DNA from 2 places in the Priestia sp. P5 genome. Region 2 is predicted to be linked to the other one. Evidence: a T-box and tRNA genes for the amino acid it is inferred to sense, from the RefSeq annotation. Region 2 holds a T-box; the other holds one or more tRNA genes.

Region 1 (15,162 bases), 1.6 Mb from region 2:
TAGCGCCAGCTCAACGTTGCTTGTTTGCAACGCTTCAATTGATTTTGATAGCGCCTCATGCGTTAAGCGCCCTATTTCTAATAATTTTTCACGTAATATCTTTAAATCACCATGAAACTTTTCGCGTACAACCACTCATCCCATCTCCTTGTATGTCTTAACCGAAACGACCTGTAATATAATCTTCTGTGCGTTTATCAGATGGCATTGAGAAGATTTTATCTGTTTCTGCGTACTCTACCACTTCTCCATTTAAGAAAAATGCTGTTTTATCTGAAATACGTGCCGCTTGCTGCATATTGTGGGTAACAATAATAATGCTGAAGTCTTTCTTTAATTCTTGTACTAACTCTTCTACTTTTAATGTTGAAATTGGATCGAGCGCAGAAGTAGGCTCATCCATTAAAATAACGTCAGGTTCAATTGCCAAGCAGCGCGCAATACAGATACGCTGCTGTTGTCCACCTGACAACCCATTTGCATTTTGATTCAAACGATCTTTAACTTCGTCCCAAATAGCTGCTCCTCGTAAACTTTTTTCAACAATTTCATCTAGTTTTTTCTTGTTGCGAACGCCATGAATTCTTGGACCGTACGCAATATTATCATAAATAGATTTCGGGAACGGATTTGGCTTTTGGAAAACCATTCCTACTTGCGTGCGCAGCTCTTCCACGTGGTACGATTTATCAAAAATATTTTTCCCTCTATACTCAATCTCACCTGATGTACGGACAATTGGAGTCATTTCTACCATACGATTTAACGTTTTAATATATGTTGATTTTCCGCAGCCTGATGGACCGATGATCGCGGTAACTTCGTTAGCATGAATGTCTAAATCAATATTTTTTAAGGCATGTGTGTTGCCATACCATAAATTCAAACCTTTTGTTTTATATACAATTTCTTTTGTTTGCGGAGTATTTACTTTTTCTTTGTTAGTCAATTCCATTGTTATTGCCATTGGATAATCCTCCTTCATCGTCTTTAACCGTTTTGAGCACAATAAAAGTCTCTCTATGTCTATTTAATATCTATTGTTTACTATCAGTGTAAATAAATACGAGAAGCCGAAACGCTTCCCCTTATTTTGATCATTTCTATTAACCCTTACACTTACAGAATAATAGCCGACTATTAATTGTGTTTTAACTCAATGTAAAGCTTTTGTAAACGATGGTCTATCTGCGTGTTTTTTAGGTAAAAAACTAGTTCTTACGACTCTTAAATTCAATAAAAAACCATATATGTAAAGATTTTTAATAAAAAAAAGAAGAGGTAGAAACATAACTAAATTAATTCAATCTAAAGATGGGGAAATTGGATAAATAAGCTAGTATGAACCACTTCCGACACCGCTGTTGATTTTCGTGCAAGACTTCACTTTCCACGGGCGGCCGGTGAGCCTCCTCGTCGCTTCCGCTTTTCCTGCAGGAGTATTCACCTTGCCCTCCGATCAACCGCTAAAAGCATCTACACACACGAAATCTACGTTCACCCTACCAATAAAAAAATCCGAACGAAGCTGATTCTTAATCAAATTCGTTCGGATCTTACTTTAACTAATATGCTTTTGTCCCAGCCTCTTTAATTGGCGTCGTTTGCAATGACAGCCTGTTGATTCTCTTCTTGGTCTTTTACTTCTTGTTCACCTTTTTTCTTTAAATCAAAATACGTATCGAGGGCAGAACGAGCAAGCTCTTTTGTAATGGTATTTGGTGCACTTGGCACAAATGCCGATGGTACCACGACAGCTACTGCAATTTCAGGATCATTTGCCGGAGCAAAGGCCACAAAGTTTGAATTATTAACTTTAATCGGATCCCCTCCGCTTGGGTTCTTCTCATAGGCTTGTGCCGTTCCTGATTTACCAGCAGGATTATAGTTCGCTGTATGGAAAGCTGCATACCCTGTACCGCCTTGTTCTTGCGTAACGCGTTTAAAACCACTTTGAACATCTTTAATGTACTCTTCTTTCATCGTGATACGATTTAATACATCAGGCTCAAATGAATGCTGCGTACCGCCAATTTCATCGGTTTTAATCGTTGGTTTTCGGATTTCTTTTACTAGCTGCGGCTTAATGCGATACCCTCCATTAGCTATTGCAGAAGTATATTGAACAAGCTGCAGCGGCGTGTACGTATCATACTGACCAATTCCTAAATCAAGCGCCGTACCTGGAACATCGCTTCCGCCTTGGACACCTGTTGATTCGTTATCAAGATCTATGCCTGTTGATACGCCTAAGCCGAACTGACTGTAGTAAGAACGCAGTTCGCTGAATGTATCAGGTTTAATCGGTAAAGTCATGTTTTTATGATACTGTAACCCTGCCATGGCCATTACCGTTTTAAACATAAATACGTTGGATGAATATTTTAACGCAGATGAATACGTTAAGGGTCCTAACCCTTCAGCCTCAGCTGATTTCTTAACCGGTGTTCCTTTAATTTTTAACGGTTCATCAACGAACACTGTGTTTGGCTTAATAGCTCCTGCATCTAAGCCGGCTAAAACCGTTGCTCCTTTTACAACAGAGCCCATTGTATAAGATGTTGAAATATTCCCTAATGCAAAATCTTCTATTTTAGGCGCTCCAGTCTTCTTATCAACGGTGTATTTTTTACCTGCCATTGTTAAAATTTCTCCTGTGTGAGGATCCATCATAATAACAAAAGCACGGTCTAAAAATTGCGTTCCTTTCATTTGCTTTTTGGCTAAAAGCTGGTCCGTAATTTGTTTTTCTACCGCTTTTTGAAGCTCCATATCAATAGTTAAAACCAAATCACTGCCGCGTTCACCTTTAGACACTTGAATTGTATCAAGGAGATTTCCTTTTTTATCTGTTACATATTGGACTTTTTCTTTTTGACCGCTGAGCTGAGCTTCGTATTGCTTCTCTAAATAGCTCGTCCCAACTTGGTCATTTCGGCTATAGCCTCTTGACAAGTAATACTGTACTTTATCTTTAGGCAGTCCTTCGTTGGCAGATGATACATTTCCAAGCAAAGTACGAAGAGTACTGTTTTCTGGGTATGAGCGATCCCAATACGTTGTTGTATCAACACCTGGAAGTTCATCTAAGTGCTCACTTACAACGGCATACTCTTCATTTGTCACACCGCTCTTAACAATTTGCGGGGTGTTAGAGTAACCTGCCTCCATTTGGCGCTTAATAGCGAGAACTTCTAAATCACTCTTTAGACTTTCTAAATCTTTTTTAGAGATGCGGTCTAACTGACGTTGATATAGTTCGTCATCAGTCATTTCACCATCTTGAACTTTTTTACGATCAGCTTGCGTAATTTTCTGTTCCGCTTCTTTAGGGTGAAGCATAATCCAATAATCCTTCATATCACGTTCTGTAATTTTTACCACATTTTTAGCATCTTTATTCTTTTTATTTTCCGGAATATCAATCACATTTGTGGTGTAAGGAACATCGATCATAGTGGCTAACTTTTTAGCGATGCGCAGCCTTTCTTCAGCTGTATTTCCTTGAAAACGAGTATATGTAATCGTATTTAAAGAGGTATTATCTACAATTACGCGGTTATAACGATCGTACATTTTCCCTCGAGGAACAGGCGTACTGACCGTAACGTCCTGTGTTTTTTCGACTTCTCGTTCGTAATTCTCACCGTATACAATTTGAACAAGTCCCAACCGCAAAATTAATACGGAAAATAGGGCAAATACGGTCAAAAAAAGTAAGTTTACACGAAAAGGCACGTGACTTTTTCTTCTTTTTTTCTTTTTCATACCAACACCTACACTTTATAAAACATATATACCATAACACCATAAAATCAGCCATTTAGCAAATAAATAGACACCTGGCAGGTGCCTATTTACACAACGTATTTATTCTAAAAGAAAAGCGAAGCATTTTCCATAGTACAAATGAAGGAGCTGATAACACTCTAAGCTGGAGACTCTCCGTCTCCTTCATTTAATACCGGAGGAGTAACAGTCGTTTCTTTTTTGTGCAGAGGCTGTGAGATATGTCTCACACAAAAATAAATGATCGTATGCCCTGCTCCAACAATAGCTAATAAAATGGGAATACTTTTTGCTTCATCAAAAAATAGTACAGCTATTAAAAATAAAGATATGGAAACGACGCGCCCGATATTCAGAAATACTTCTCTGACAACAATGTATTCAATTCTTTTTGAAACAACGTCTTTTGCTCGTCCAATCACATCGTACGTTAGAGAAATGAATGGAACCAATAAAATAGGATAGGCAATGGCAATACAAACAGCATATATAATTAACTTTGGATACGATAAGTTAAAGATAAGCAAAAAGACTGCTCCATAGAGAAGGAGGCCCCCTGTGAAGATAAACCGAAGGCGATTTTTTTGCTTAATAAACCTTGAGGCAACATAGTATCCTACAAATGCAACCGCTGAATTCACCAGTCCATATGTTCCTAAAGCTAATTCACTTCCCGTCGTAATAAATACCATGACGGATACAACAAAAATGAACGTACCTTCACGCAACCCTTGAAAGAAATGAGCCTGCAATATTCGATTCCAGTCTTTATTGACTTTTCGTTCAGCCCATACTTCTTTAAATTTGTATACTCCTTCCGCTGCGCGTCTTGTAATAAAAAAACTAAGCACAACGGCACCGATAAACAATAGCAGCGATACACCAAACACAATTTTATACCCAAGTGATTCATACAAAGCGGAAATAACAAAGCCCGCTCCTAAAGGACCAATCATCCCTGCAAAAGAGTTTAAGATCCCTAAAAATCCGTTAAAAAAGTCTCTTGTATCAGGTTCTGTAATTTCAAAAGTTAGCACATTAAAAGCTAGCCAATAAAAGCCGTATCCTATACCCAGCAGTCCACCAAGCAATACTAAATACTCGGCTGCGTTAGCTCCACTGACTAATACAGCGATATAAAAAACAGCTAAAAAAGATACACCTAACCTTAAAACTACAACCCGGTCAATTCGTTTGGCCCATTTACCTGCTAAAATAAACGTAAGCGGCTGAAGCACCACTACCGCTAAATTATAAATAGCGAGATCCGAAAATTCGCCTGATTGTTTCCACAGATAAATGTTAACAAACGAATTGGAAATTGAAATAGCCAAGGCATAAAGACCGCCTATAATTAAAAGCAAAAGTAAATCTTTACTAACTTCTACATCTCCAACTACTTTTTTTAATAAAGGCATATCAAAAAACTCCTTTTCTCTTCTACACCTAGTGTGTGAAAAAGAAAAGGAGATATGTAAAAGAATTGGAAAACAAAAAAGCCAGTAAAGGTAATAATTACTTTACTGGCTCTTAAATACGTCTTTAGCTTATTTTGCAGCGTCGTAACGCTTAGCAACTTCGTCCCATTTTACAACATTAAAGAATGCTGAAATGTAATCTGGACGGCGGTTTTGGTAATTTAAGTAGTAAGCGTGCTCCCAAACGTCTAGACCAAGAATTGGCGTTTTGCCTTCCATTAATGGGCTATCTTGGTTTGGTGTGCTTGTTACTTCTAATTCGCCGTTGTTTACAACTAACCAAGCCCAGCCAGAACCGAAGCGAGTTTTAGCTGCATTTGCAAATTCTTCTTTGAATTGATCAAAGCTGCCGAATTTGCTAGCGATAGCGTCCGCTAATTCACCAGTTGGAGCACCGCCGCCGTTAGGGCAAAGGATTGTCCAAAATAATGAGTGGTTCGCATGACCGCCACCGTTATTGCGTACTGCTGTACGGATATCTTCAGGAACAGCATCTAAGTTTGAAATTAACTCTTCAATACTTTTGCTTTCTAAATCCGCTTTGCCTTCAACAGCAGCGTTTAGATTTGTAACATATGTGTTGTGATGTTTGGTGTGGTGAATATTCATTGTTTCTTTGTCGATATGTGGTTCCAGTGCATCGTATGCATAAGGTAGTTCTGGTAATTTGTAAGCCATGAATAATTCCTCCTTCAAAATATGTAAGCATTTTGGCGCAAAAGCACCATATACGTTTAGATTAGCAAATTTACCCTACTGTTTCAAATAAAAAGTTCCTAATCCATGATTTATATTTACCTAATTCCCATTCGCTATTCTTTTAAACATAAAAAAAGCTTCTTTTTCTCAAAAGAAGCTTTGAATAGACAATAGTATGGCGGAGGAAGAGGGATTCGAACCCCCGCGGGCTTTAACACCCCTGTCGGTTTTCAAGACCGATCCCTTCAGCCGGACTTGGGTATTCCTCCAACCCTATAAATGGTGGACCCTGCAGGACTCGAACCTGCGACCGGACGGTTATGAGCCGTCTGCTCTAACCAGCTGAGCTAAGGGTCCACATGGCTCCACAGGTAGGACTCGAACCTACGACCGATCGGTTAACAGCCGATAGCTCTACCACTGAGCTACTGTGGAACAGTATGAATTATGTATGTCACAAATGCAAATTGGAAAATAGCGGCGGAGGGGATCGAACCCCCGACCTCACGGGTATGAACCGTACGCTCTAGCCAGCTGAGCTACACCGCCATGGCTCCACAGGTAGGACTCGAACCTACGACCGATCGGTTAACAGCCGATAGCTCTACCACTGAGCTACTGTGGAACAATATAACATTTACTAGCGACATTAAAAATTTAACATGTTTCTAGCCTAAAGTCAATATATTATTTTAAAACAGCGTATAAAAAATAGGCAATCATCAGCAGTTGAATAAATCCTTTTGAAATAGCGCCACTAAAAAAGCCAATAACCGAACCTACTCCAATTTTTACTGCGTTGCTAATTGTGGTCCGATGAACAATCAGTTCTCCTACAATCGCTCCGATAAACGGCCCTAAAATAATTCCAAATCCCGGAATGACAAACGGACCCACAAGCAGCCCAACTGTACTTCCCCAAACACCTGCTTTAGTGCCTCCGAATTTTTTCACACCAATAATATTAGCTATATAGTCTGCTAAAAAAAGTGCGACAACTAACAATCCTTGTATCACCCAAAATAACCAGCTATAGGAGCTAAAATCATAAAATAAACCGTATATAACAAATCCTAGAGCTACAAATAGCACGCTTGGGATGATGGGATAAACCAACCCAACAAACGATACAACAAAGCTAATGATAATTAATGCCCAACATAAAATAGCCATGCCCGCACCTATCCTTTTTATTATTACTATTTATCATACAATAATCACTCCTATAAAGAAAGACCTTGCACGACGAGTCCTTCCTTTATTTTACTTTCGAATACCTCTTCAAATAATGATTTTCGATTGTACATCTGCAATATTAACAGCACGGTCCTCAAGCTGCCCGTAATATCCCCAAAAACAATGACGGCAAAACCTGTACATATACGCATAAGATGTGCTTGTGACAAAACGCTCCACCGCATCATTGTAATTGGTAACGGTTTCTAAAATCTATTGTAAACCTTAAATTTTCGCTATAAAATAAGGTATAATCAGAATCTTCAATAAGAGGAGGCTTTACAATGAGCATGCTGAAAAAGATGGCATGGAGTTTTACTTCCTTCAAAAAAATAAGGTCGCTTCGCTTTGAGCATACGAATAAAACAATTGGCTTTGTGCTGTTTTTAACATTTATTTCTTTGCTGCCTACATTTTTCTTTATGACTTTGACGATTGTAAACGGCTATCATATCGCTACTACAGATCTTCCAAAATCTGTTTCTTCTTTTTCTATTTCAAACTCACAGCTTACGTCAAGTCAACCTTTCACAAAAAAAGTAAACGGTACCGCTTTTATCTTAAACCCCTCACAGTCTATTGAACGGTTTCATTCCCCTGCTCATGCAATTGGTTTTTTAAAGGATGGAATTTACATCACGACTAATTCACAAACACAAACGTATTCATATGAGTTGCTAAACTGGCACCATAAAGATAAAAATGAACTGTTAAACTTGCTGCACGAACAAAAATTTTCTCTATACATACTTGTCCCTATCGCTATGCTTTTACTGTACGTATTAACATCTGGACTAAACTTCCTTTTTATTACCTGCCTTGCTTATCTTGGAAAGCTGATTGGACTCATTACTAAAAAGCAGCTTCCTTTTAAGCAGCTGTGGGCACTGAGCGCTTATAGTACGGTAGCCTTCACGCTGCTTTATACGCTCTTTGAAGCTTTTTCTTTGTCTCTAGCAACACATAGCTCTCTTTACTGGATAGGAACGTTCTTCATTTACTTGTTGCTCGTCACAAGGGTTCCTATAAGAAAAAAGATAAAACCTAATAAAGCGATTGAAACATAACGAAATGAATCCAATCAACCGCTAGAAGCACCTACATACATAAAATCTATGTTTACCCTGCCAATAAAAAGCTCCGAACGAATTTGATTCTTGATCAAGAATCAAATTCGTTCGGAGCTTCTTCAACTAACATACTTTTGTCTCAGCCTCTTTATTTCTGTACAACTTTTCTTCTTCCCATTGCAGAAGAAAAAATTTTCAACTGATACAAAACCCACAAACCTCCTGCTGTGAGCAGAATAAAGCTATAAACAAACATCAGCCTTTCAGTATGCATCCACACTTCAAAAACGACAGGTCCCAACGCTACTCCTAAAAATCTCACCGTTCCATAAATGGATACAATAAACCCTCTTTCTTCTTCTGAAGCCGCTGAAGTAATCATCATATTAATACACGGAAGAACAAACCCTAAGCCGCCAAAGGCGACTGTCAAACAAAACATCAAAATAGGAAGCGTGTAAATCATCGTTAATACTCCAAACATTACAAATAAAAGAACCATTCCTACTATCATCAATTTTTTCATGAGCTCTACGTCTGTTTTGATTCGCTGCCCGGTCCAATAAGAAACGAGCGTCATTGCGCCAAGAGGAAATAAAAAAGCGGTTCCTTTAAAAAAACCGTCTATATGATACGTTTCCTCTATTAAAAAAGATAAGTAATATAAAATGCCAAATAATAAAAACAACCCCAATCCCCCGACAAAGAATAAAGGAAAAAGCGATTTTCTTTTATCATAGACAATCCCAAGGGCTCTCTTTAAATATTCTTGAACAGATACTGAATCCGAACCTGTTTTCCCTTCTCTCACATACATGACTATACCTACTAAAGCAGCACCTGCAGCTAAGGGATAGACAAAAAATGCGGCATACCATACGACGAGTGCTGCCGATGCTCCAATTATCGGCGCAACCACTTTTCCTGCTCCGTTATACACTTCTAAAATCCCGAGGACCTTTGCTCTTTTTTCCCCTGTAAATACATCTCCAGTTAATGCCATTGCCAACGTTGTAGTACCTGCAGCTCCAATCCCTTGAATGACTCTGCCAGCCATCAACACAGCAAAGTTTCCAGAAGAGAATGAGGCACTACTAGCAGCGATGACACTGCCTATTATCATGATGACGAGCGAATATATGATTAACTTTTTACGCCCATACCGGTCTGATAAAATCCCTACAGCAGGGATACACAATGCGGCTGGAATCGAAAATGCACTCAGTATCAAACTGGTTTGAACTCCGCTTAAATGAAGTGACTTTTGAATGCTTGGCAGCAGAGGAATGAGCATGGAATTTCCTAATACCATAATCAAAGGCAATAAGCCTAATGAAACAATCATTAATTTTTCTTTCAATTTTCGTTCTCCAATCATATTTAAGTAAGACAAGCATAGGCTTTACACATAAGCAAAAGAATGAAGGAGGAGCATAATGAAAAAGCTATGTGCATTAGCCGCTTTCGCTTTTATCGGATATATTTGTCACTATGACATTAAATACGGGACCATCCCTACTGCTACTGAAGCAGTTCAAGTCAGCAAAGCGCAGCCTGCAGAAACAAAAGCCGCCAGCTCTTCTTCCACCTATACAAAAATAAAAATTAAGCCAGGCGATACAGTTTTATCCGTCATTGAGGAGCTTACAAAAAAAGCGATACCGGTTTCTATGAACCAAATGATTACAGACTTCAAAAAGTTAAATAACGGTACAGCGCCTGAGGATATTCAAATTGGAAAAACGTATAAGTTCCCTATTTACAAGTAATGACAGCATTCTTCTTGTCAAGATGGGATAGTCATTGTTAAAATAGCTAAGGTAGTACTTTCTACTAGTTATTTTGTTCATAAAGAGTTATTCTATTAATGAATTCAAATTCTTGATTTCATTTTGAAGGAGAGATTATCACGTGAGTGAAATTATACATCGTACAAAAACACGCCCGGTTAAAGTTGGAGATTTAACAATCGGAGGCAGCAACGAGTTAGTTATTCAAAGTATGACAACCACTAAGACACATGATGTTGAAGCAACGGTTGCAGAAATTAAACGTTTAGAAGAAGCAGGATGCCAAGTTGTTCGTGTTGCTTGTCCAGACGAGCGCGCAGCAGATGCAATCCCTGAAATTAAAAAACGCATTAACATTCCATTAGTTGTGGATATTCATTTTGACTACCGCTTAGCATTAAAAGCAATTGAAGGCGGAGCGGATAAAATCCGTATCAACCCTGGTAATATCGGTCGCCGTGAAAAAGTGGAAGCTGTTGTAAATGCTGCAAAAGCTAAAAATATTCCAATTCGTATTGGAGTTAACGCCGGTTCACTTGAAAAACGTATTTTAGATAAATACGGCTATCCGACAGCAGATGGCATGGTAGAAAGTGCACTTCATCACATTAAAATTTTAGAAGACCTTGATTTCCATGACATCATCGTTTCAATGAAAGCATCGGATGTTAACTTGGCAATTGAAGCTTATGAAAAAGCTGCTCAAGCATTTGACTACCCTCTTCACTTAGGAATTACAGAATCGGGCACATTATTTGCAGGAACTGTAAAAAGTGCAGCAGGTCTTGGCGCTATTTTATCTAAAGGAATCGGAAATACATTACGTATTTCTTTAAGTGCGGATCCTGTTGAAGAAGTAAAAGTTGCGCGCGAATTGCTAAAATCATTCGGTTTAGCTTCCAATGCTGCCACTCTTATTTCTTGCCCAACTTGCGGACGTATTGAAATTGATTTAATTAGCATTGCTAATGAAGTTGAAGAGTATATTTCAACTGTAAAAGCACCGATTAAAGTTGCGGTACTTGGCTGCGCTGTAAACGGTCCTGGTGAAGCTCGTGAAGCCGATATCGGGATTGCAGGAGCACGCGGTGAAGGTCTACTATTCCGCAAAGGTGAAATCGTACGCAAAGTTCCTGAAGAAACAATGGTTGATGAACTAAAAAAAGAAATTGATAAAATTGCTGCTGAATATCACGCAAAGCAAGAAGCTGAAAAAGCTGCAGCTAAATCATAACTAAAAAAAAGCGAGGCGTATATGCGCCTCGCTTTTTTTTATGAAAAGAACGGTAATATAAACGTACCGACAATAATCGATACAACTCCGATCCCTATTGCCCATGCTCCTAGCGTAAGTGCTCCTTTTCTGCGTGCGATAAACCCTAGAATAATCCCAGCGGCACCAAGAATAATTGGTAAAAAGAATAGTGAAAGAATCGAAAGCACGAGTGCGAAACGCCCGTATCCCGTTCCTTCTCCTCGTCCAGCGACTTCATGATTGCGATTGCGATCAACATCTATAACTTCACGCTCTGCATGAGGCTCCCCTACTCGGTAAGGAACGCCCACTTCAGCTGCAGTTTCTTCCATGAAATCAGCTTCATATACATCTTTTCTACGCCTTTGTTCTTCATTCTCCATGCTTAATCCCTCGCTTTCGTAAATAAGGAGCATTTATAGTATCTGAATGCGAGGAAAAATTATAAGTGTCAATCTTATACAGATGCTCATTCTCTTATAAGAAATAGGTACAGATGCAATCACCAGGCCGTGCAGTGATCATTACGTTTTGCCAAAGGCATATAAAAAGTATTACTGTTTCTCTTTGGGCTTTATGTTACACTAGACAAGAATAATCAAGCACCTAAGTAGAATAAACGTATTAAAGGAGTGCACGTAGTTGACGAAAAAGTTTGGAATTGACATTGATGGAACTGTTACTTCTCCTGAAACTTTTGTTCCTCATTTAAATAAAGCCTTTAACTTAAATTTAACACTCGAAGACATTACAGAATATGATTTCAGCCCTTTTGTAAATGTATCACCTGCAGAACTCGGGAAATGGTTTAAAGCAAATGAACGCTCTATTTACGAAACCTCTCCACTTGCAGACGATGCAAAAGCGGTTTTGCAAAAATGGCATCAAAAGCACGAATTATTCTTTATTAGTGCAAGGCACGATAAGCTATTGGACGTCACAGAAGAATGGTTTCAAAAAAATGAACTATCGTTTCATCACATTGAGTTAGTCGGCTCTCATTTTAAAGTTGAGACAGCAAAACGATATGATGTTGATATCTTTTTTGAAGACAAACATGATAATGCTTGTGAAATCAGTGAAGAGTGCAATATCCCCGTTATCTTATTTGATACTCCTTATAATCGCTTACCTGTTCCAAAAGGAGTGGTTCGCGTATACAATTGGCTAGAAGCAGATCAGTGGGTAGCCAGCTGGTTAAAAGAACAGCAAAAATAAAAAAGAGAGGTGCATAACGCCCTCTCTTTTTTATTGATTACATTCTATACATTGACCGTAAATTTCAAATTTATGGCCTGTAATATTGTACCCTCGCAAATCCTCGTCTACATACTCCATCGGACAAGCTTCAATTTCTTTTGTTTTTCCACAATCTAAACAAATGAAGTGGTGATGATGATGGGCGGTTGCACATTTAAATCGAAAGTGCTTTTCGCTCGAAAGCTCCGTCATTTCAAGTACGCCTAACTCCACAAACAATGATAAATTACGGTAGATTGTATCAAAACTCAGACCAGGATAATCAGGCTTCATGTATTCTAATACATCTTTTGCCGTTAAGTACTTATTTGATTTTGAAAACAGGGCAAGCATTTCTTCACGTTTTCCTGTATGTTTATATCCTTGATCTTTTAATAAATGAATGGCTTCAGTTAAATTCATTTTTGTTTCCCCTTCCGTCCTTTATTAATCATAATAGATATGATTAAAATAACAACAGCAATGACAACAATTGTACCGCCTGGTGCTAAATCCAAGTAGTACGCTGAAAATAATCCGCCTAAAACAGATATTTCACCAAAAATTACCGAAAGCAGAATCGTTTGTTTAAAGCCTCTAGCTAAGCGAATGCTTGCTGCTACAGGAAGAGTCATAAGAGATGACACTAATAAGATACCAACGATACGCATCGATACAGCAATGACAAGAGCAACCATCACAATAAATAAAAAGTGCATCCACTTCGATTTAATCCCAGAAGCAGAAGCGTGCTCCTCGTCAAAAGATAGAATAAACAATTCTTTATATAAGAAAAAGACAATAGCTATGACAAATACGGCTATGACAACAACGGTCCAAAGATCCGAACGACTCACCGCACTTACGCTTCCAAACAAATAATTCATTAAATCATTATTAAAACCGTCCGCCAGCGAGATACAAATTGCACTAATACCAATTCCGCCCGATAAAATAATTGGAATGGCCAGCTCTTGGTAATGCTTGTAGACGCTTCGAAGTTTTTCAATAAAAAGAGCACCTGTAACGGAAGATACCATCCCTAAATAAACGGGGTTCACTCCTTGCATAAACCCTATTTTCTGACTAAGAAGCAAGCTCGCAGAAATCCCTGCTAGCGTCACGTGACTTAACGCGTCTGCAATTAAAGAAAGACGTCTTACTACGATGAACGTGCCCAATAAAGGGGCTAAGACGCCAATAATCATACCGGTTAAAAATGCATTTCGTAAAAACTCAAATTGAAATAAACTGCTTATCATACGTGCTGCCCTCCATGATGATGATCATGGGTTAACACATGAACATTATGACCATAGAACATAGATACGTCATGTTCACAAAGCTGTTCGAATTCTTTAGCATTCCCATGAAAGTGTAGAAATTTATTTAAACAAGCAACGTGGGTTACTTTTTCTGAGACAGTGCCAATATCGTGAGTAACAAGCACAAGCGTAATTCCTTTTTCCTTATTTAACTTTTCAAGAAGCTCATAAAAAGTGTACACATTTTGTGCATCTACTCCGACTGTTGGCTCATCTAAAATTAACAGCTCGGGTTCACTTACAAGCGCGCGCGCAATAAAAATTCGCTGCTGCTGACCACCGGATAGTTCTCCTATGTTTCGATTTAAAAATTCACTCATCCCCACTGCTTCTACCGCTTCTTTCACTTTTTGCTTATGAGAAGCATTCATAAAGCGAAACAAACCTAATTTTGAAGTAAGACCCGTGGAAACTACTTCAAAAACGGTAGCAGGAAAACCGCTGTTGAAACTATTCGCTTTTTGCGATACATATCCAATTTTACTTCGTTCTTTAAACCTTCTCTGATCTTTTCCAAATAAACGAATTGCCCCTTGAGATGGTTTTTGCAAACCAAGCAAACATTTGATTAGCGTTGATTTCCCAGAACCATTTGGACCAACGAGACCCAAAAAAGCTCCTTTTGGAATTGAAAAACTTATATCTTCTAATACATTCACTCCATCATATTGAAATGATAAATGATCAATTTCAATGATATCAGGTGTATTCATATGCGCCTCACCATTCTTTTTTTATATTTCTCCATACAAAAGAGGGCACGGTTTCTATCGTATACTCCGTTACCCATTTACTTTCTCAGAATCATTACGATTTAGTCATTAATGTAGTATACAGGATTGTCTTTTATTTGTAAACTAAGCCGGTTCACTCCTTCGTTTTCTTACCTCCGTAAGTTCATCCGACTCAAAATGTTGTTTTATTACACAATATAGTCACATCTTTCTTTTTTATTCATAAACTGTATATGACGAGGAGGTAATCATATGAAAATTGTACAGCAGATTGTCAATAAGAAAGTAAACAACATTACCCCGAAAGAGCTTTTAAAGTATAGCAAACAATACAACATCCCCATTACAGATCAGCAGGCACATACCCTTGTATCCGTCATTAGACAGCAGCCCGTAAATATTTATAACCTTGAAGAGCGCCGAAATTTAATCAAACAAATTGCTCAAGTAACAGATCGTGAAACTGCCAGACGAGTGAATGAATTATTTCAGCAGTTGATGTAAAAGAAGAGGTCATGTCTATAGACATGACCTCTTTCAACCACAT
Region 2 (15,162 bases):
CTAGCTGTGCTGGTATTAGTTGCTACTGTATACCCATCCACGTAGTTTTGATAAGCTCTTTGCGTTGCGGGAGCAGCGCTGCTCCTAAGTATTACGTCACTCGCTTTTTCGGTAAGATAGGGAGAACCTGGGAAGTTGTGAAATAATACAGGATTCCAACGATTCAGCTCCGGTGCAAACAAGTGAAAGGCAGGCACAACAATTCGTTTCTTTAAGTCTCTAAGGCGAAGGTCTCGGGGGAAAAACGTTCGTATGGCTTTAATAAAACCAGAATAAGGTACTTGTTGGTTAAAAACAGGTCCGCCCGGTCGAGAAACGCTGAACGCTGGTAAGATGTGATCTTTGAAAAACTGAAACGTCTCTTCTGGTGATCTTCCGCTTGCTAATGCAAGAGCGGTGAATGAACCAATCGAATTTCCTGAAAAAACATTGGTTTCCCTAATTAACTTTGGGTTTTGATGAGCCAATCTATTCAAAAGCTGTAAACTTAAAGCACCTAAAGTACCGCCTCCATCAAAGGTCATAATCCGATATGTTGTCAAAGGTGATTTCTCCTTTCGAATTTCATGAGAGGTATTATTCTGTATATGTTTATTTTATGTGTTGTAGAGGTATGAGTATCTCTTTTATTTGATTCTTTAGGAGTCGGGTAAGTAGGTAAGCATATGAGGAAAGGCTCCATTAAGTATATAAAAATACAACGAGAATAGGGTGAGGATACGCTTAATTGGCAGTGTGGGCATTTATTATGCACATACTTTGTTTATAATGGGTGATGAGAAAGTTATAAAGTACAAGCTTCAAAAAGGCTTGAAGGAAAATGTGTTAATCTTAATCAAAGATAATAACTGTAATTGGAGGAATCAATAAAGGATAGGCTGTTTAAAGAGTCAAGTGGTTTACATGAATAGCTCCGCAATGAGTGATATAATACTTATTGGATATTTAAATATTTATATTGAAAAGCGAACAGCAGATAAAATAAATCATTTAACAAATAATCCTATCGATTTCTTATAAAATAATTAAAATCAAATTCTTTTGTATGAAAGAATATATTTTTGAATAGGTATACTGTTTATTATAGTATACCTATTTATCTGCCATACACTTCAAGATGAAAAACGAGTACAAAGTAATAAGATTAAAAAAGTGGCCAATCGAATAGCCATATAAATAGTGGTTAAAGGAAAATCATGAGAGTAAGGAAAGAGGCATATCACAATGAAAGAAAAGTTACTTCATATGCGAGATAAGCTAAATGACATTAGTAAACGAAACCGCTCTATACGTTTGCTAAAACTATATAACAAATGGAGCTTTGATCTGACGGAACTTGATAAAAGAATAGAAAATGGCTTAGCAGAGAAAGTTGTCCAACAGGTATTTACTAATTCGAAAAGCGATATTTCTATCGTCTCTCCGAAAATGGATGATGAAGAAACGCTTTATTTGTCAAAAAAGCTAACAGACCTTTATCGGAACGTCAAATCTATAGAAGATGAATCAGGTGTTCACGACTTTTACTTGGGGTACCCGTTTTTAGCAGGTACAATGAGCGATGGTACATTTTTTCAAGCACCGCTTTTTCTTTATCCAGTAAGGTTGGAGAAAAATAATACTAATCAACAAAAGTGGATATTGCGAAAAACGGAGGAAGAACCTCAACTGAATCGAACACTTTTTTTAGCATTTAAGAAAGTAAATAACTTAACCTTTTCTGATGAATGGCTTGAAGAAGCAAACAATTTAGCAGTTAAAAGAGATTTAAAATCATGGATAAGTTGGTTAGCAGAGTTTGATCGTCATATATCTTATGAAGAGACAGGTTTGGTTAAATTAAAAGAATATAAAAGAGAAGATATACCAGAAATTTCAAATCTAACGCTTCTAGAACATGCTGTTATTGGTGATTTTCCACAAGGTGGCTCATCTTTAGTAAAAGATTACGAAGAACTAATTAAAAAAAGTGAAGATAATAATTTAGCATTGGCTGAAGAATTAGTTGATCCTAAAGATAAATTAATTGACCAATCAATGCTTGGTTCTGGTGTAGAGGGTAAAGAAGATAAAATAATTAAAGAGCAAGATCAACTCTACTTGTTAGAGACAGATGGTTCTCAAGAAGATATTCTACGGGAAGCGCGTTTTCAAAAAGGGTTAGTGGTTCATGGTCCTCCAGGTACGGGGAAATCACAAGTTATTGTAAATTTAATAACAGATGCTCTTCATCAAAATAAGAAAATATTGGTTGTTTGTCAAAAACGAGCAGCTTTAGATGTTATCTATCAGCGTTTGGATAGTCTACAGTTGGCTTCACATACAGCTTTAATACATGATGAAAAGTCAGATCGAAAAGAACTCTATTTAGCTTTACAACAACTCTTGAATCACTCCCAAGAATCTTTTTCGCAAGCTTCTCAAGAGTTTCATGATATTTCCACTAACATCGCTAATCAGGAAGCCTTGCTTAGCAGGATATCTAAAGGCTTGTTTGAGCATCAAAAGTTTGGTTATCGATTATATGATTTGTATGGACAAGCGAAGCAAATGGACGAACTTCATTATTATATAGATTTATCTGATTCGATTTCACAGCTAAATAAAACGAAGCTAGAGGATCTTTTAGCCAATCTATATACTTATGCTGAGTGGTATGAACAATTTGGAAAAAAAGATTATCCGCTAAAAAACAGAAAATCTTACGCTAAGCTTGAGATAAAAGATAAGCTTCAAATGATTGAAACATTGAAGGGTGTTCTTGAAAGAGCAAAGCAATCTGTTGAATTTATAAACGAACTAAATCATGAAAAAATTACTCCTGCCTATACTTGGATGATTAATAATAAACTTGAAAAAATATATGATGATTTGGACGTCGAAAAAAGACGTACAATGCAAGGGATCAGACTGTGGATCTGGACATCTTTTACTGGAAAAGCTATTGTTGAAGAATTGTTGCTGGGAAGCAAATTTAAAGGTTTGAACTCACCAGAATGGATGAAGGTCCGTGACGGCTTAATTGTTATGCATAAATTAGCTAATGAAACAACAGCGATGGCCAACGAAATTGATAAGCTGAAAAGTTATATCGATAATGAAGAAATAGGTAGAATCAAAGAGCGCATTGCTAAAGGTGACATACCGTATGAAGAGTTAGATAAAATGTTGGAATACATCCATCGAGACTTTGATGATGTTAGGCAGATGGATGCATTTTATGAGGACAGTTCAGATCTTTCACGAACTGTTATAAATAAATTAAAGGATAAAGGCGATATTGAAGCTTTAAACGATTCCGGTTTTTCATCTCTATCTGAAATGTGGGTAGATGTAGTGAAGAATTCTACTTATATTCATTGGATTGATTTAATTGAAAAGAAATATCCCGAAGTTCAAAAAATATCAACAAACGAATTTAGTCGAATTCGAGATATATTTGCCAAAGCACTTATAGATAAAAGGGAAGCCTCCAAAAGATACTTACGCCATCAGCTATCGGAAATGTCTATGGATGTGAAGAGTACAAACTTAAGAAGAATTAAAGAATTAAAACATGAAGTAACTAAAAAAAGCAGAATTTGGCCAATACGCCGTTTGGTAGAACAATTCCATAATGATGGCTTATTCAATTTGATGCCAGTGTGGCTAGCTTCGCCCGAAACCGTATCTTCTATTTTTCCTCTAAAAGAAGGTTTATTTGATCTGGTTATTTTTGATGAAGCTTCTCAATGTACGGTAGAAAGCGGAATTCCTTCTGTTTATCGTGGAAAGCAAATTGTTGTAGCAGGAGATGAGAAACAACTTCCACCCTTCAATATGTTTCGAGCTGCTGCTAATAATCAAGATGATGAAGCAGAGTATGATATTGATGAATCAGAAAGTTTGTTAAATCTAGCAAAGCGCAGATTTCCGGAAAAAATTCTTCAATGGCACTATCGATCTAAGTCTGAAGAGCTTATTAATTTTTCTAATCATGCCTTTTATCAAGGTCAAATACAAATCGCACCAAATGTGGAGCCATTAAAGCAACCGCCTAATATGTTATGGAGAAAAGTAGAGGGCCAATGGTTAAATCAATGTAACGAAATTGAAGCAATAGAAGTTGTAGCCGTATTAAAGCAGCATTTAGTTCAAAAACCTCATCAAACATTGGGAATTATTACATTTAATGCAAAACAACAAGATAAAATACTGGATGTTATTGATAAAAAGCTCCAAGAAGATCCTGAGTTTAATGCTCTATACACTCAAGTGATGGGGAAAGACTTAGACGAGCGAATTTTTGTGAAGAATATAGAAAACGTTCAGGGAGATGAAAGAGACGTCATTCTATTTTCTATCGGTTACGCTAAAAATGAAGAAGGAAAGATTTTCAACCGGTTTGGTATGCTTAATCAACAGGGTGGAGAAAATCGATTAAATGTAGCAATTACACGTGCAAAAGAAAACATAGTGGTAATTTCAAGCATAGAGCCAGAAGAATTAAATGTATCAGCGACAGCAAATATCGGACCAAGATTATTAAAATCTTATTTGAAATATGTTAAAGCAGTATCTGGTATTCAGCATGATCAAATTAAGAGTGTCATCAATGAAATTACTGAAAGTGTGAATACACATATTCAAGAAAACAGTACACTTCAATTCGATTCTCCTTTTGAAGAACAAGTATACAAACAGTTAACAAACCTAGGTTATAACGTAACAACACAGGTAGGAATGTCAGGATATCGTATTGATCTTGCTGTTGTGCACCCTGATGATCCACAGCGTTATATATTAGGAGTCGAATGTGACGGAGCTATGTACCACAGTTCTCCAAGCGCTAAAGAACGAGATGTTTATCGCCAGCGTTTCTTAGAGTCACGTGGATGGAATATTGATCGGATTTGGAGCCGGAACTGGTGGAAAAATCCTTCTGGAGAAATTGAAAGAATTGATCAGCGCATCAAAGAAATAATGAAAAAAGAGAGAATTAAACAGAAGGTATCTCTTTAATATATTATATAAAGAAAACTTTAACTTAGAGAAGCACTTATTTTACAGGAAATAAGTGCTTTTTTTGTAGCTAAAGGGCGAAATTCAGCTAGTGAAAAGAGCATCAAGTTGGTGACGTAGACGAAGATAGCTCAAATGGAGTCCCTATTTTCATAAGTGAATGTTAACATATTTATGTACGATTAGGAGAGTAATAGTTGGATAAAAGTGATAACATGAAATCATTCACTTAAGAGCGAAAAGATAATTTGCAACAAAACTATATATAGGAGCTAAAAATAAACATGAACAGAGAAGAAGTACTACAAAAAATAAAGAACTTAAACATCTGGAAAAAAAGGGATCAAAGAGCTCCGCACAAACCATTGTTGATACTGTATGCCCTAGGTCAGCTACAGGCCAAGCAACGAATGCACCTGCCGTATAGGGAGGTGAAAATCCCTTTAAAAGAGCTGCTTATGGAGTTTGGACCTTCTCGGAGTTCCTACCATCCAGAGCATCCTTTTGTTCGTTTGACAGGAGATGGAATATGGGAGCTAAGTGAAGAAATTGATAAGCGTAGCTTTACCGATAAATATTTGCTGAGTACAAATATAATGGGCGGTTTTAGACAGGATGTTTATAACCTTTTTGATAATGATCCTACGCTTCTTCAAGACGCAGCACAATTTTTATTAAATGAGCATTTTCCAGATACAATTCATGAAGATATATTAAGAGCCGTAGGCTTGGATTTTGAAACACAGTTAAAGCGAAGAAGAGATCCGAAGTTTCGAGAGAAAATTCTTCAAGCTTACGGATATAGCTGCGCTGTTTGTGGGTTTAACGTTCGTCTTGGTCATAATTTAGTTGGCGTGGAGGCTGCTCATATTAAGTGGCATCAAGCGGGAGGACCAGATATTGAAAGTAACGGAATCGCGTTATGTTCAATGCATCATAAATTGTTCGATAGAGGAGTTTTTACTTTTTCAGATCATAATGAGCTGTTAGTGGCAACTCAAGCGCACGGGACGAATGGATTTGAAGAATGGCTTATGAAATTTCACGGGCAAAAGCTTAGAGACCCTATTCACCCTGCGTATCAGCCGAGTGAAGATTTTCTTGGATGGCATGTTAGAGAAGTATTTAGGGGACCTGCTAGATATCAAGCAGGTGATATAAATTAATTTTTGTGAATGATAGATTGCTGCGTCTATAATTAGGAAGTGATTTACATATTGTAATGTCAGTTAAAATACGTTCAAGAAGATATAAACGGAGGAAGAAAGATGCTACGAAAAAGCGGCGCGAAACGAATACAGGCTTGGTTTTACGATGATGATCCAAACGGGATTAAAGTATCTGAGGTGCCGAATACAACAATACAGGCTGTATTCATTCCCAGAAATAGTTTGAAAGATTTAAAGGGTGAAAGCGAAGTAGAAAAGCCCGGCATTTATTTTTTATTTGGAGAAGATAAAAAGGCATATATCGGAGAGGCAGAAGTGGGATATGACCGTTTAAGACAGCATGCTAGTCCATCAACAGGTAAAAGCTTTTGGGATGTGGCCGTGTTAATTGTCTCTAATGCTTCTCAAGATCAATTAGATAAAGTTGATGTAAAATACTTAGAACACATTTCTTATCTAGCAGCCATGAGCTCTGGTACATATGATATTAATCAAACCGTTCCGACAAAACCGTTTGTGCGTGAATTTAGACGAGACGACCTGATAGATATTTTTAATGTTATTAAAGTTTTACTTGGTGGATTAGGATTTTCAATTTTTGCGGATGCTTCAAGTGGAGGAGAATATGAAAGTGAAGCTGTACAGTCTGTTTATATACCAAAGAGTGAAGCAGAGCAACCGATAGAAAAGGTTGTTCAAGTTGAGACACACTTGTCAAAAGATATAAAATCAGTAATAGTAGAGGATGTTCTATATTGTAAACGCCGAGATGCGTACGCGACCGGGAAATATGTTAGCGATGGATTTCTTGTCTATAAAGGAGCTTTGCTTGCGAGCGAACAACAGCTAGAAGGAGCTAAACTTAAAAGGCAGCAAGACCATATTAATACTTTCTTAGCAAACGGTGTATTAGAAATAAAAGATGGTAGATACGTGCTGGTACAAGATCAAATTTTTTCTTCTATCTCAGCTGCGGCAGTGTTTGTGACACAGCGAAGAAGCAGTGGAACTTCTGAATGGAAAGATAAGAACGGGATAACAGCGCGTAATAAAATCGATCAAATGTTAAGTGCAGAAACAAAATAACTTAGATCTAAACCTTTGGATTTCAATAAGGATTTTAAAACATTGACATTCCCTCCCAAACCGCATACAATAGCTACTAATAAAAGCACACAAATTCGTTGAAGAGAATCAGTACGCTGCAAGTTTGTTCCACAGAGAGCTGGTGATAGCTGAAAGCCGGCGTTCAAGCTGCAGGGGAATATCCTCTCTGAGAAGTCAAACTGAACGATAAGTAAGTTTGAACGGTAGTCTACCGTTAAAAAGAACGCGTATGATTGTACGTTGCTGAGTGCTATTGATGAACGGATCAATAGAAGCCAGGGTGGTACCGCGGTTAAAACCCGTCCCTAGTCATAGGGACGGGTTTCTTTGTGTGCTTTTAACTTTAAAAGGAGTGGTATCACATGAAAGAAGTGAATGTAAGGGAGTCTTCGCAAGAGCGCGAACAGCGTATCCAGCAGCAGTGGCAAAAGGGAAATGTGTTTCAGCAGTCGGTTCAAAACCGAGAAGGGCATCCTTCGTTTGTATTTTATGAAGGGCCTCCGACAGCAAACGGTTTGCCTCACGTGGGGCACGCGCTAGGCCGGACGATTAAAGACGTGGTGGCTCGTTATAAAACGATGACGGGGCATCAAGTGATTCGAAAAGCAGGCTGGGATACGCACGGACTGCCGGTTGAGCTCGGTGTTGAAAAGCAGCTCGGGATATCGGGGAAGCATGATATTGAAAAATACGGCGTAGAAGCTTTTATCAACAAGTGTAAGGAAAGTGTGTTTGTGTATGAAAAGCAGTGGCGCACGTTCACGGAGCAGCTTGGCTATTGGGTTGATATGGAAGATCCTTACATCACCTTGGAGAATTCATACATTGAAAGCGTATGGAACGTGCTTGGCACGATTCATGAAAAAGGACTTCTTTATAAAGGCCACCGCGTTTCACCTTACTGCCCGAGCTGTCAAACGTCGCTGAGTTCGCATGAAGTAGCGCAAGGATATAAAGATGTAAAAGATTTAACGGTAACGGTGAAATTTAAAGTGAAAAACCGCGATAATGAGTATTTTCTAGGCTGGACGACAACGCCTTGGACGCTTCCGTCAAACGTGGCGCTTGCCGTGCATGAAGAGATGAACTACGTTCGCGCTGAGCAAGGCGACAGCGTCTATATAGTGGCAGAAGCACTCGCAGACAAGGTGTTAAAAGGAGAGTATACGGTTTTATCTCATCATAAAGGAAATGAGTTAAAAGGGATGTCATATGAGCCGCCGTTTGATTTTGTGAAAGTGGAAAAAGGGCACGAAGTCGTAACAGCTGATTATGTAACGGATCAAAGCGGAACAGGAGTTGTTCATTTAGCACCTGCTTACGGCGAAGATGATTACAGAGTAGTAAAAGAAAACGGCTTTTCATTTGTGAACGTGGTGGATGAAAAAGGGCAGTATACGGCTGAAGTGCCGCCTTTTCAAGGACGTTTCGTGAAAGACTGCGACGTTGATATCGTTCGTTATTTAGCAAATGAAGGCGTGCTGTATCATAAAGAAAAGCATGAGCACAGCTATCCGTTTTGCTGGCGATGCGACTCGCCGCTTCTTTATTACGCAAATGAAAGCTGGTTTATCCAAACGACGGCGTTGAAGGAACAGTTTTTGAAAAACAATGAAAGCGTGACGTGGTACCCGGATCATATCAAGCACGGTCGCTTTGGTAACTTTTTAGAAAATATGGTGGACTGGAACATCAGCAGAAAGCGCTACTGGGGAACGCCGCTGAACGTATGGGAATGCGGAGCATGTCAGCATCAAGTAGCGCCAAAAAGCATCAAGGAGCTTCAGAAACATGCGTCACATTCTGTGAATGACAGCATTGAACTTCATAAGCCCTATGTAGATGATGTAAAGCTAACGTGTCCGGTCTGCAGCGGAGAAATGAAGCGAACGCCGGAAGTGATTGACGTTTGGTTTGACAGCGGCTCGATGCCGTTTGCGCAGTATCACTATCCGTTTGAAAACAACGAGCTGTTTCAAAAGCAGTTTCCAGCAGACGTTATCGCAGAAGGAATTGATCAAACGCGCGGCTGGTTTTACAGCCTGATGGCAGTTTCAACGCTGTTTACAGGAAAAGCACCGTATAAGCGCGTTTTGTCTCTTGGTCACGTCTTAGATGAAAACGGTCAAAAGATGTCTAAAAGTAAAGGAAATGCGCTGGACCCTGTTGATCTTATTCATACATTTGGTGCCGATGCGCTTAGATGGGCGCTTTTAGCAGACAGTGCCCCGTGGAATCCGAAGAAATTTTCAGAGCGCGTCGTGCAAGAAGCGAAGTCAAAAGTCATTGATACACTTGTGAACGTGTACGGCTTTTACGTGCTGTACGCTAAGCTTGACGGCTATGACCCGAAGCAAACGTATGAATCGAAAAAAACAAAATTGGATGAGTGGATTCTTTCACGTTTGCATAGTACGGTTAAGCGAGCAACAGCACATCTTGAAGATTACGGGTTTACAAGCGCCGCTCGTGAAATCGCGGCATTTATTGAAGAGCTAAGCAACTGGTATGTACGACGTTCCCGCGATCGCTTTTGGTCAGAAGGGATGGACGGAGAAAAAGCAGCGGCTTACGATACGCTTCATGAAGTGTTAGTCACGCTTAGTCAGCTGTTAGCGCCGTTTACGCCGTTTGTTGCGGATGACGTTCATGAAAATCTGACAGGGAAAAGCGTCCATTTAGTAGACTATCCTGTGTATGATCAAACCAAAGTGAATGAAAAGCTGGAAAAAGAAATGGCAGCGGTACTGCAAGTAGTTGAACTAGGCCGAAGCATCCGAAATACGCATTCGTTAAAAGTAAAGCAGCCTCTGCAAAGTCTTTCGCTTGTGGTAACGGAAGAAGATGTAGAGTGGGAAGCGTACCATGATGTCATCAAAGATGAGCTTAATGTGAAGAACTTTAACGTGGAGCAAGACGACGACAAACTTGTTTCTTATGTATTAAAACTTGATTTTAAACAGGCGGGACCGAAGTTTGGAAAACAAGTAAATGAGGTCAATCAAGCATTAAAGAACCTTTCAGAAGAGCAAGGAAAAGAGTTTGTGGAACAAGGCAAGCTGAGTGTTACGCTTGCTTCAGGAGAAAACTTAACGCTTGAAACGGCAGACGTACTTGTTGAAAAAGTGCCAAAAGAAGGTTTTTCGGTTGCATCAAACGGCACGTATACTGCGGTGTTGGATACGGCGTTAACCGAAGAACTCGTGCAGGAAGGAGTCGCTCGTGAAGTAATTCGAGCGGTTCAAGACTATCGTAAAAAGCTGGATTTACCCGTGAATTTACGTATCGATTTGGAGCTTAGCGGAGACGAAGAAGTGCAGAAAGCCGTCGAGAAGTTTGAAACGCTGCTTCAAGAAAATCTTCTGCTGCACAGTCTCAGCGTGACAGAAACGATGGAAGATGGAGAGACGGTAAAAGTCGGAACAAAGCAAATTACGCTTCGTGTTTTAAATCAGAGCTGATAAAGAGAGGCAAAGATAAGTTGAAGTAATGTACGAACGGTTTATCGATTAACCGTTCGTTTTTTCTGTTTTTATAGTGAACGTAGCTGCTTCTAGCTGTGGATTGGAGGGCAAGACGAAGGCTCCTGCGAGAAAAGCAGAACAGGTGAGACCCCACAGGAGCGTCAGCGACGAGGAGGCTCACCGGCCGCCCGCGGAAAGCGAAGTCTTGCACGGAAATCAACAGCGGGATAACAAGCAATTCATACTAATCATTCACCCGATTTGTTCGTCTTTAGGTGAGATGAATTTCGGTATTTCTAAATCTCTCTTTTTACCTTTAATCAAACTGTCCGAGAACATTTTTAAGACTCGGCCAAACGATTTCAAAAGGAGCAGCTAACACATACTCTTTTCCGTTTTCATCTTTAAAGTGCTGAACAAAACGGTATTTTCCTACTTTGTAGTTAGGAGTTGCGATATCTAGTTTGAGAGATTTCCCTGGCTTCAGCGTGACAGTTTTATCAGGAAACTCTAATCCTTTTAGCACAACTTCGTACCACTTTCCGCCTTTTAAGTGATCCGCCGTATTTTCATAAGGAATCGTTAAGGTATGCGTCGAATTGTTTTGAATAACAAAAAAGCCAAACTGCGTTTTATCGTATTTTTTACTTACAGCAGATAGCGTAATAGTTCCCCCGTCAGTGTTAATGGAAGATGGGATGTTTTTTTCTTGTTTGGCTCCTAAATCCATTTTTTGACCGTTATAATCGATATAGCCAAAAATACAAAACAAAATAATAAAAATGCCTAGTATTAGTAAAAGTGTTCGTACTATTTTCAAAAGCTTTGCACCACCTTTGTATCACTCTTCCATTATACGGAAATTCATCTATGAGAAATAGTATGAATTTACCTTTTATCTATAACCTTTTTGAAAGGAAGGATGGAAATGAGACAAATTATAGCCATGGGCGGCGGAGGTTTTTCGATGGAGCCGGATAACTTGCTTCTGGATCAATACATACTTTCACAAGCTTATACAGATGTGCCGAAAATCTGCTTTATCCCTACAGCCAGCGGAGATGCGGATAATTATATAGAAAGGTTTTATGAAACGTTTAATAAATTAACGTGTGACCCTTTCCATTTATCGCTGTTTTCACCGAACTTTATAGATTTAAAAGCATATGTGCTGCAGCACGATATTTTGTATGTAGGCGGCGGTAATACAAGGAATATGCTTTCTTTATGGAAAGAATGGGGACTTGATACGATTTTAAAAGAAGCTTATGAAAAAGGAGTGATCTTAGCAGGAATAAGCGCAGGTTCACTTTGCTGGTTTGAAGAAGGCGTCACTGATTCAATGAACGACAACCTGTCTAAAATCGACGGTTTAGGGTTTTTAACGGGAAGCAACTGTCCTCACTACGACGGAGAAAGCAATCGAAGACCTTCATATCATGAGTTAATGGCAAGCGGTGAAATCAAAGAAGGCTATGCTGTAGATGACGGAGTTGCGCTGCATTTTAAAGATGAGAAGCTATCCGCGTCAGTTAGCTCAAGGGCAACAGCAAAAGCGTATGCTGTTAATCAAAAAGAGAAGGAAGTAATTGAACGTGAGCTTCCGATGAACTATTTAGGTAATCGCAAGCAATAAATGGCCGCTTCCCATGTTTCTCTGCATAAAATCGAGCTTATTCGTACATACATAAGCAGAGACTCTATATAGGAGGTTACTTCAGTGAGTTATGAACGATACTGGGGAAACATACATGAACAAAGCGATAAGCTGCAGGAGTTATTATCGTCGTATTGGCATCAGTATTCAGATTTTGGAAACTGGCAGTTTTGGGTGGTGCTTGCTTCGCTCGTTCTTCCTCTTGTGTTGTTGTATTTTACCGTAGACCGGACGCGAATCTTTGAGGTGTTTTTCTTCGGTTACACAGTGCACATGCTCTGGGCATATATTGATATTGCACTCGGGAGAAGCGGTCATTTAACACACACGTTTTTCTTAACGCCGCTGCTTCCGAACGCAACGAATATTACCGCTTCTATTTTGCCGGTAGGCTTTCTGCTGCTTTATCAATATTGTACGAATCACCAAAAGAATTTTTATCTGTATACAATTCTGCTGAGCGCTGTTTTTTCATTTGGGCTAGCCCCTCTTGAACACCATTTTAAATTTATTGATTCAGGAAAAGGAATGAGCTTGTTTTATATTTTTCTGATTGATATAGGAATAACGCTAGTGGCGTATTGGGTTACAAGGCTGCTTGTAAAAGCAAAAGCCGCAGCCTATCGTAAAGTAGAAAAAGAACGCTGAAAAAATGTTTTAAAATGAGTAGTTAAGGGTATACATACATTTAAGATAAATTGAGGTGAAAAAATTGTATTACTACCGCATTTCAGAAGGACAAGATGAAACGTACTCTGAGACAATTGTTGTTCATGAAGAACAGTTTGATCAAGGTACATTTGAAAAAATGGTGAAAGAAGCGATGGTCGATAAGCCTGGCAAAATTGATCAAGTGGACATTGTGAAATATTTAATTGGACATTATCATTTCCAAGTTGCATATATTGAAGCAGCCTTTCATAGTACATATACAGATTAATAACGTTATGTATTCATTAAGAAACCCCGTTGCACTGGCAGCGGGGTTTTTTGCCTCTACCAGTATCGATAGTGATAAGGGTTTTGAGGTTGATAATAAGAATTCTGAGGCGGAGGATACGTATAAGGAGACGTGTGATGGTAGGCTGGGCCTCCTTGTTTTTTCTTTTTATATTGTTCTTTTTCTCCGCATTCGTCCGTTGGTCCAATCACGATGGTTTGATTTTTTAACGGAGCCAGCGTTTTTTTTAGCTGCTCCGGATCTAAGCAGTACGTGTGAGCAAGGACTTCAATAGGCGTATTATTTAAAATGTCCGATCCAAAAATGTATTCCGGGTAAGGGGCGTCAAAAATGGCAAGTAAATGCGTATTGTCTTCAGACGCAACCTCCCAGTGCCACCAGCCTTGAGGGATATTAGCTACTTGACCCGGGGCAATCGGAATATTTGTCACTTCATTGTTAAACGGATTGATTAATGAAACGACGGCTGAGCCTGAAATGCAGTAGACTAGCTCAGCGGCATTTTGATGATAGTGCGGTTCGACCACGCGGCTTTTGCTTAAGTAAATATCGAGTAACGATACGTTTCCAAGAGTATTTAGCACATCTCTTCCTAGCCGGTTAATATAGTTTTCATCATTGCGCGTATTAAGTCTGTTTTTATTCACATCAGAAAAGTATTGTACGTTTGGATTATTGTAATCCATATAAGACGTTGACAAGGGTCTTCAGCTCCGATCCTTGAATTTTTTATGATGCTGTATCGTATGCGAAGAGTTTTATGTCGTGACAGAAGCCTAGGAGGATATGTAGGTAAGGCCTATTTTTGATAACGTGTACAAACATTTGTCCACTGATTTTCATACACTGTAACAGGTTCTTTTTTACAGAGCCATGATCAATGTCAGACGCATACGACAGATCATTTTAAGGAAAGTGAGTTGCAGAGCTGTTGCTTGATCAATATGAAAAGATAACTAGTACGTATGAAAAGCTGGATGAACTTCAGCTGCCGTTGGATAAGCCCGTTTTAGTAGGAATCGAGTGGAACGGAGTGCTGTTTGAGTTTTTAGTCAGGTTAAAAAAAGAGTCTTCTCATTTGCTTGTGTTTGGCTCAGGAGGAGGAGCAAGTCAGGAAATGCCTGCAGGCCCTCCATATTTTCAGCGCCATTCGTGGATGAATGAATTCCAAGATTCAATTATTTACTATAACGATCCTACGCTTTATTTAGGAAAGGTGTCGCTTGCGTGGGGACAAGGGACAAGCGATCGTTTTTATTTAAAAGACATTGCGGTTTTAATTGAAAAATTTATGAAAAAAGTACAGGTGAGTTCGTCTAATGTGCTATTTTACGGATCATCGGGCGGCGGCTTTATGTCGATGTTTTTAGCGGGGTACGTAAAAGGAGCAAAAGCGCTTGTCAACAATCCGCAGACTTGCTTGACCAAGTGGCTGAAAACGCCGGTTCGGCAAGTGTTTAATTTATCTTATCCTAACCTCACAGAAGAGGAAGTGATTGCTTCATACGGTGAGCGAATCAACGTAGTGAAGTTTTTTCGCCATATTAACTATGTGCCGAAGGTGTATTACTTGCAAAACGGGGCGTTTGAATACGATATGAACAATCACTTGCTGCCGTTTTTAACGGATTTGCAGGATATGCCAGATGACTGTGAAATCAATAATATAAAAGTCGAGCTCTATTATAATCCAAAGCTGAAGCACGCAGCTGTTAGTAAGCAAGAAACGATTGATTATGTGAATATGGCAAAGAAGATATAAGAAAAAAGGCAAGAGTTTATCCTTTAAGGAGCTCTTGCTTT

Evidence for each region. The T-box of region 2 lies ahead of ileS (isoleucine--tRNA ligase). A T-box ahead of a tRNA ligase gene usually reads a tRNA of that ligase, here a tRNA-Ile.
Region 1: it has a tRNA-Ile gene. The T-box ahead of ileS (isoleucine--tRNA ligase) is inferred to sense a tRNA for this amino acid. The anticodon was not compared.

The regions. Positions count from the first base shown of each region.
Region 1 is NZ_JAKWFJ010000001.1:368,342-383,503, reverse strand. Features, by position in the region: gene phoU (phosphate signaling complex protein PhoU) at 1-135, opposite strand, end outside; gene pstB (phosphate ABC transporter ATP-binding protein PstB) at 158-955, opposite strand; gene MMB69_RS01955 (peptidoglycan D,D-transpeptidase FtsI family protein) at 1,591-3,768, opposite strand; gene MMB69_RS01950 (MFS transporter) at 3,930-5,207, opposite strand; gene sodA (superoxide dismutase SodA) at 5,337-5,945, opposite strand; tRNA gene MMB69_RS01940 (tRNA-Ser) at 6,143-6,235, opposite strand; tRNA gene MMB69_RS01935 (tRNA-Ile) at 6,247-6,323, opposite strand; tRNA gene MMB69_RS01930 (tRNA-Asn) at 6,327-6,401, opposite strand; tRNA gene MMB69_RS01925 (tRNA-Met) at 6,442-6,515, opposite strand; tRNA gene MMB69_RS01920 (tRNA-Asn) at 6,517-6,591, opposite strand; gene MMB69_RS01915 (DUF456 domain-containing protein) at 6,654-7,139, opposite strand; gene MMB69_RS01910 (hypothetical protein) at 7,190-7,372, opposite strand; gene MMB69_RS01905 (DUF1189 domain-containing protein) at 7,487-8,269, shown strand; gene MMB69_RS01900 (MFS transporter) at 8,421-9,632, opposite strand; gene MMB69_RS01895 (hypothetical protein) at 9,709-10,041, shown strand; gene ispG (flavodoxin-dependent (E)-4-hydroxy-3-methylbut-2-enyl-diphosphate synthase) at 10,193-11,296, shown strand; gene MMB69_RS01885 (G protein-coupled receptor family protein) at 11,335-11,700, opposite strand; gene MMB69_RS01880 (5' nucleotidase, NT5C type) at 11,960-12,535, shown strand; gene MMB69_RS01875 (Fur family transcriptional regulator) at 12,566-12,979, opposite strand; gene MMB69_RS01870 (metal ABC transporter permease) at 12,976-13,818, opposite strand; gene MMB69_RS01865 (metal ABC transporter ATP-binding protein) at 13,815-14,594, opposite strand; gene MMB69_RS01860 (DUF2624 domain-containing protein) at 14,868-15,119, shown strand.
Region 2 is NZ_JAKWFJ010000001.1:2,004,617-2,019,778, forward strand. Features, by position in the region: gene MMB69_RS10880 (patatin-like phospholipase family protein) at 1-542, opposite strand, end outside; gene MMB69_RS10885 (AAA domain-containing protein) at 1,225-5,001, shown strand; gene MMB69_RS10890 (phosphorothioated DNA-binding restriction endonuclease) at 5,286-6,167, shown strand; gene MMB69_RS10895 (GIY-YIG nuclease family protein) at 6,270-7,256, shown strand; T-box leader at 7,346-7,587, shown strand; gene ileS (isoleucine--tRNA ligase) at 7,640-10,738, shown strand; gene MMB69_RS10905 (immunoglobulin-like domain-containing protein) at 11,058-11,561, opposite strand; gene MMB69_RS10910 (Type 1 glutamine amidotransferase-like domain-containing protein) at 11,670-12,377, shown strand; gene MMB69_RS10915 (hypothetical protein) at 12,462-13,046, shown strand; gene MMB69_RS10920 (hypothetical protein) at 13,102-13,338, shown strand; gene MMB69_RS10925 (cupin domain-containing protein) at 13,395-14,060, opposite strand; gene MMB69_RS10930 (glycosyl transferase family 2) at 14,291-15,121, shown strand.